One region of the Streptomyces sp. C genome, then DNA from elsewhere that is predicted to be linked to it. Evidence: riboswitches for the same ligand, from Rfam matches in the RefSeq annotation. Region 1 holds a riboswitch; each other region holds the start of a gene.
What was found. A riboswitch is a leader RNA that binds a small molecule or an ion and turns the genes downstream of it on or off. The one in region 1 is predicted to bind cobalamin.

Region 2: another riboswitch for cobalamin. It lies ahead of SSNG_RS23740 (ribonucleoside-diphosphate reductase subunit alpha); the one in region 1 lies ahead of SSNG_RS31350 (ABC transporter substrate-binding protein).
Region 3: another riboswitch for cobalamin. It lies ahead of SSNG_RS24955 (energy-coupling factor ABC transporter permease); the one in region 1 lies ahead of SSNG_RS31350 (ABC transporter substrate-binding protein).

Annotation. Positions count from the first base shown of each region.
Region 1 covers NZ_GG657750.1:6,997,498-6,999,752, reverse strand. The annotation lists gene SSNG_RS31350 (ABC transporter substrate-binding protein) at 1-954, opposite strand, end outside; cobalamin riboswitch at 990-1,133, opposite strand; gene SSNG_RS31345 (immunity 49 family protein) at 1,315-2,181, opposite strand.
Region 2 covers NZ_GG657750.1:5,226,772-5,229,026, forward strand. The annotation lists gene SSNG_RS23740 (ribonucleoside-diphosphate reductase subunit alpha) at 1-1,178, opposite strand, end outside; cobalamin riboswitch at 1,323-1,457, opposite strand; gene SSNG_RS23745 (GNAT family N-acetyltransferase) at 1,477-1,971, opposite strand; gene SSNG_RS23750 (Uma2 family endonuclease) at 2,050-2,255, shown strand, end outside.
Region 3 covers NZ_GG657750.1:5,488,904-5,491,158, reverse strand. The annotation lists gene SSNG_RS24965 (hypothetical protein) at 1-232, shown strand, start outside; gene SSNG_RS24960 (flavodoxin family protein) at 260-979, opposite strand; cobalamin riboswitch at 1,099-1,298, shown strand; gene SSNG_RS24955 (energy-coupling factor ABC transporter permease) at 1,327-2,025, shown strand; gene SSNG_RS24950 (energy-coupling factor ABC transporter substrate-binding protein) at 2,025-2,255, shown strand, end outside.

The DNA.
Region 1 (2,255 bases):
CTCGACGGCGTCGGCGACGCGCACGCCGAGCACGGCGGAGGAGAGCGGCAGCACGACGAACCGCCGGTTCTTGACGGCGGGAACCTCCGCCAGCGCCGGGTCGTTCAACAGGCGCTGCTTCTTGGCCTCCACGGTGGTGCCGCCGTAGTCGTAGATGAGGACGACCTCGGGCGCGCGCTCGATGACCTTCTCCCACGGTACGTCGCCGAAGGTGTCCTTGAGGTCGGCGAACACGTTCGTTCCCCCGGCGAGGGAGACGATCTCGTTGCCGATGCCGTTGCCTCCCGAGGTGAAGGCGGAGGCCTCGCCGGAGTCGTAGACGAAGACGGACGGCCGGGCCCGGTCCTTCACCCGTGCGGTGACGGCGTCGACGCGCCGCTGCTCGTCCCGGACGAGCTCCTCGCCGCGCTCGGGCACGCCGAAGGTCCGGGCGACCTCGGTGATCTCGGTCCTCAGCTGTTCGAGCCCGACCGGGCCCTGGGTGCAGTACTCCACGCTCAGCCGGGACCCGATGCCGGCCTTGGCCAGCGCTTCCCGGTCCCGGCCCTGCCCCTTGTCGAAGGCGCTGGCGTAACCGCCGTACACGAAGTCGGGGTTGGCGCCGAGGAGCACCTCCTTGGAGGGGTACTCCTTCGCCAGCACCTTGATCCTGTCGTAGGCGGGCCGGTAGGCGGGCAGCACGGAGTCGTCGAGATAGGCGGTCCCGGCCATCCGGTCCTGCAACCCGAGGGCCAGCATGATCTCGGTGGCGTGCTGGTTCATGGTGACGGCGCGCTCGGGCGGCGCCTGGTAGGTGCTGCTGACACCGCAGTTGGTGACGGTGTACGGGAACCCGGGCGCGGCCTGCGCCCCGCCCGCGGACCGCTCGGCCCCGGTAGGACCGCCGCAGGCGGCGAGCGGCAGGACAAGGGCGAAGGGCAGGAAGGAGCGCACGGCGGCGCGGACACGCGACATGGTGAGGCCTCTCCGGGGGATCCTCGTCCCCGGTCGAAGTGAAGAGGCGGTGCGTCAGTGTCTGACTCCCGGCCCCCACGCGCACGCACGCGGCGACCGGTCACAGTGGCGGGACCGCACCGGATTCACACCGGTTTCCTGTCCTGCACCGCCGGGACAACCCGCCCAAGTCTGCCAGACGCGTCCTTTGCACCCCGCCCCCGGCCCGGAACTCCCGCCCCGGCGCTGGATCGTGTGGGTGCGGCGGGCAGCACGGTACCGGGGCACGGCGAAGGGCCACTTGGTTCACCCTCCGCGCCACGCCGCGGTGGTGAAGCAGGGCATCGCGTACCGCGTTGGCGGTGGCCCCGGAGTCGGCCGTCAGGCGTCCACTTCACCGACCCAGCCGAACTCCAGGAGTGCCTTCGGGAGATACTCGGACTCGACCTGGATCGCCATACCCGCATCACGGGCCATGCAGGCGATCGCGAGCGGGCCGAGGGCGACCAGGCCTTCGCCGCTCCTCGAACGGGCCTCGTTCGCAGTCCAGTACTCCTTGTGCCAGGTGAGCGCCTCGGCCAAGGACTCGTTGAACCGCTCCTCGTCCCGGGTCGCATACCGGTGGAAGAGGTTGAGCGGCGGATAGAGGATCTTCAGCATCAGCTCCTGGCTGGCAATCTGAACATGTGCGGGGTCCGTGCCCTCTACTGCGCGGACCAGGCTGTCCCACGTCTCCTGCCGCCCGAAAGGGTGGTTCTGGAGCGTCTCCACCCACGAGTAGACGTACTCGTCGAACTCCGCACCGGACGCACGGAGGAACGGCAGGGGGACCTGCGCGAGCCGGTTCATGCGCTCGTCCTCCCGGCAGATCGCCGCCAGGTAGAAGGAGGTGAGCCAGTTGGCGGCGTGCAGGTACTCCTGGGGTCCCGTCGCCGGCAGCTCCCTCTCCTCGCCATTGGCGCCGACGCGGCACCTGACGGGCCCCTCGGTTGCCTGGCCGGCCGTGAACAGCGCGGAGCCGGTCTGCATGGCGAGGATCCAGGCCTGCCACGTGGTGAACCGATCCGCAACGGGGTCCGCGAGGCAGTGCCACTTGGCTGCAACAAGTGCGAGCGTCAGTGCGTCATGGCGATCGTCCTCTGATGTTCCGAGCCCCGCAAGCACCTCTTCGGCACTCTTGATGATCGGCGCCATGGCCTCGGCCACATTGTCCGTACTGAACGCGTGGCGTGGAATGCGCGTGAGCACACGCCCCCCTTTAGTCGATGTCCAGGTATTCTCCAGGTCGATCGACCTTCGCCCGAACTGACGCGTAGCGCGAG
Region 2 (2,255 bases), 1.8 Mb from region 1:
ATGGTCTTCTTGGCGAGGCCGGCCGCCTCCGCCTTGACGTAGGCGGCGTCGAACTCGTCGCCGTAGAGGTCGACCAGCTCGGGGACGTCGGCCGGGGAGAACAGCGACCAGTCGGCGTCGGCGTTCACGCGGCGCATGAACTCGTCCGGGATCCAGTGGGCGAGGTTGAGGTTGTGCGTACGGCGCTGGTCCTCGCCGGTGTTGTCGCGGAGCTCCAGGAACTCCTCGATGTCGGCGTGCCAGGTCTCCAGGTAGACGGCGGCGGCGCCCTTGCGGCGGCCGCCCTGGTTCACGGCGGCGACGGAGGCGTCGAGGGTCTTGAGGAACGGCACGATGCCGTTGGAGTGGCCGTTGGTGCCGCGGATCAGCGAACCGCGGGCGCGGATGCGGGAGTACGAGAGGCCGATGCCGCCGGCGTGCTTGGACAGGCGCGCCACCTGGTGGTAGCGGTCGTAGATCGAGTCCAGCTCGTCCAGCGGGGAGTCCAGCAGGTAGCAGGAGGACATCTGCGGGTGGCGGGTGCCGGAGTTGAAGAGCGTCGGCGACGACGGCAGGTAGTCCAGGCGGCTCATCAGCCGGTACAGCGAGGCGACTTCCTCGACGGCCTGGACCGAGTCGTCCTCGGCGAGGCCGCAGGCCACGCGCAGCATGAAGTACTGCGGGGTCTCGATCACCTGGCGGGTGATCGGGTGGCGCAGCAGGTAGCGGCTGTGCAGGGTGCGCAGGCCGAAGAAGCCGAAGCGGTCGTCCGCGCCCTCGGCGAGCGCGTGCTCGACCAGCGCGTCCAGGCGGGCGGCGTGGGCGGCGACGAACTCGGCGGTGCGGTCGGCGATCAGGCCCTCGCGGTGGCCGACGGCGACGGACTCGGCGAAGGAGGTCGCGCCCTGGCCGGCGGCCTCGTCGGCCACGGCCAGCGTCAGCAGGCGGGCGGCGAGCCGGGAGTAGGCGGGGTCCTCGGAGATCAGGCCCGCCGCGGCCTCGGTGGCCAGCCCGCGCAGCTCGGCCTCGTCGGCGGAGGCGCTGCGGCCGCGCAGGGCTGCGGCGGCGACCCGGCCGGGGTCGGTGTCGGGGAGGTCGGCGGTCAGCTCGGTGAGAGTACGCAGCAGCGCGGCCCCCGGGCCTTCGGTGGTGTCGCCAGAAACGGACTCGGCGCGCGGTGCGGAAGGCGCGATGGTCACGGCGGGAGCTCTCCCTCGCTCGGCCCGGTCTTCGGCGGATCGGGGCGCGGGGAGGCGCATGCGGGCGCGACCGGATCGCGTACTCACCGCATGGCGTCCACCGGCCCAACCGCGAGACCCGGACGTGTCGGCACCCGGTTCGGTCGATCCGGGCGCACTGTCGGCAGGTCCTCGGACTTTTCATACCGTTGCGGGACAGTTCCGGATTCGCACCGGATCCCCCTGCGGCGACAGCGAGGATGAGCATACATGTGGGGGGCCGCCCGTGCGCGACCCACCACATGTTGTGTCGGCGCGGCTACAGCTCCAGACGGTAGGTCAGCAGTTTCAGGGCGGGGATGGGCGACCAGTCGAGCTCGGGAGTGCGGACGAAGCCCAGTCGCCCGTAGATCCGCTGGGCGCCCAGCATGGCCGGCTGGGTGGACAGCACGAGGGCCCTGACGCCCAGGGCGCGGGCCCGTTCGGTGCAGGCGCGTACGAGGGCCTCCCCGACGCCCTTGCCGCGCGCCTCGGGCGCCACGGCGAGCATCCGGAATTCGGCTTCCTCCGGTCCGGCCACGTCCGCGAGCCGGCTGCCGGGTGCGGCGAACGTCACGCCCCCGAGCACCCGGCCGTCCTCGACGGCGACGAGCACCTCCCCGTCCCCGGCCCGCCCGGCGACGTCGCGCAGGACGTTCAGGTAGGTGTCGTCGTCGTTCAGGTCCAGCAGCCCGTCCCCGCTGTAGGCGGCTCCGGTGATCTCCCCGAGCCGCCCGTACTCGTCTTCCCTCGCCGTTCTGATCTCGATGTCCATGCCGCCGAGTGTGCCGGACGGGTGTCGGTGGTCGGCGCTATCGTCGAAGGAGCACCGTTGATGGAAGGTGAGCGAGGCATGACCGTGATGACAGACCGGCCCCACATGCTGACAGAGGACTTCGAAGCCGTCGCGCGCATAGCGGCCCGGGAGCGGGTGGGGACGCGGCTGGAATTCATCGACGGGGTTATCAGGAGCAAGGCCATGCCGGACGGGGACCACGGGCGGATCATCCAGTGGCTGATCAAGATCTGCATGCAGACCCGGCCCGGTCTGTTCCTGCA
Region 3 (2,255 bases), 1.5 Mb from region 1:
GATCCGCCTGCACCCCGCGGCCGGGCACGACGACGCGGGGCAGAACGTCTACCAGGGGCCCAGGCTCCAGAAGATCTACCTCAGCAAGCTCAAGGGCATCGCCATGACCGGCGACTACGAGGGGTACGTGACCTTCGGCGCCGCCTTCGACACCCAGCCGACCTGGAAGACCTCCGTCCTGCACTCGCCCGAGCGGCTCGTGCTGGACTTCCCGCACCCCAACACCTGCTGACCCCGTGGCCGCCCCGGAGCCGCCCGGCTAGCGGTGTTCGGGGTTGGGGAAGTCGAAGCGGCAGCCGGCGTCCCACAGGGAGCGCTGGTTGCCGTGGGCCGGCATGCCGCCGGCGCGTTTGAGGAGTGCCGCCAGGTGCATCAGGTTCCACGACATGAACGTGGTGTTCCGGTTCGTGAAGTCGTTCTCGGGTCCGCCCGAGCCCGGGTCCAGGTAGGAGGGGCCGGGGCCGGCCTCGCCGATCCAGCCCGCGTCGGCCTGGGGCGGGATCGCGTAGCCGAGGTGCTGGAGGCTGTAGAGGATGTTCATGGCGCAGTGCTTGACGCCGTCCTCGTTCCCCGTGATCAGCGCTCCGCCGACCCGCCCGTAGTAGGCGTACTGCCCCTGCTCGTTCAGCAGGGAGGAGCAGGCGTAGAGCCGCTCGATCACCTGCTTCATGACGGAGCTGTTGTCCCCCAGCCAGATGGGGCCGCACAGCACCAGGATGTCCGCGTCCATGATCTGGCTGTACAGGACCGGCCACTGGTCGCTCTCCCAGCCGTGGTCGGTCATGTCCGGCCAGACACCGGTGGCGATGTCGTGGTCGACGGCGCGGATCAGCGAGGTGCGGGCGCCCGCCGATTCCATGACGGCCCGGCTCCGGGCGATCAGGCCCTCGGTGTTGCTGGTCTCGGGAGAGCGCTTGAGGGTGCAGTTGACGTAGACGGCGGAGAGGTCCTCGTACCGGGGGCTGTCGTCGGCGGCCATGCCCTCCACCGTGCCGGGGGCCCGGCGGACCGGCCAGCGGGCCTGGCCCGTACGGGTGCTCGGCGGGTGGGCGGGCGGGTGGCCGGATCGGTCCGGGTTGTGACGGTCCGTGCGGGCGACTAGGGTCGTCTGGCCTTGGTGTTCGGGAAACCGGTGCAAGACCGGTGCGGCCCTCGCCACTGTGATCGGGAAGTCCGGCTCCACTCTCCCCCGCGGGAAGCCACTGGGCCCGCGCGGGATACCGCACGGGCCCGGGAAGGCGGAGCCAGGGCATCAGTACCCGTGAGCCAGGAGACCGGCCGGGGCGCGTCGTCCATCCACGAGGTGCTGGAGAGGTCTCCCAACCCATGCATATAGCCGAGGGGTTCCTACCCCCTTTGCACGCGGCCGCCTGGGGCGCCGCGTCCGCCCCCTTCGTCGTCCACGGGGTCCGCGCGCTGACCCGCGAGGTGAAGGCGAACCCAGAGAGCACACTGCTGCTCGGGGCGTCCGGTGCGTTCACGTTCGTCCTGTCCGCCCTGAAGATCCCTTCCGTGACGGGAAGTTGTTCGCACCCGACGGGGACGGGGCTCGGAGCCATCCTCTTCCGGCCGCCGATCATGGCGGTGCTCGGCACGATCACCCTCCTCTTCCAGGCGCTGCTGCTGGCCCACGGCGGACTCACCACGCTGGGCGCCAACGTCTTCTCGATGGCCGTCGCCGGGCCCTGGGCCGGCTACGGGGTCTACCGGCTGCTGCGGAAGTCCGGCGCGCCGCTGATGGTGACCGTCTTCTTCGGCGCGTTCTTCGCCGACCTGGTCACCTACTGCGTCACCTCCGTCCAGCTGGCGCTGGCCTTCCCCGACCCGGCGAGCGGCTTCCTGGGCTCCCTGGAGAAGTTCGCGGGCATCTTCGCCCTCACCCAGATCCCGCTCGCGATCAGCGAGGGCCTGCTGACGGTCCTCGTGATGCGGCTGCTGATGCAGTCCAGCAAGTCGGACCTGGTCCGGCTCGGTGTCGCGAAGCTGACCGGGGGCAAGCAGGCGAAGCAGGAGGCGGCCCTCTGATGAGCAGGAACGCGAAGATCAACACCCTGCTGCTGCTCCTGGTGGCGGCGCTGGCGGTGATCCCGCTCGCGCTGGGGCTCGGCGACGGCAAGGAGGAGCCGTTCACCGGCGCCGACGCGCAGGCCGAGGCGGCCATCACCGAGCTGAAGCCGGACTACGAGCCCTGGTTCGCCCCGCTGTACGAGCCCCCGTCGGGCGAGGTGGAGTCGGCGCTGTTCGCCCTCCAGGCG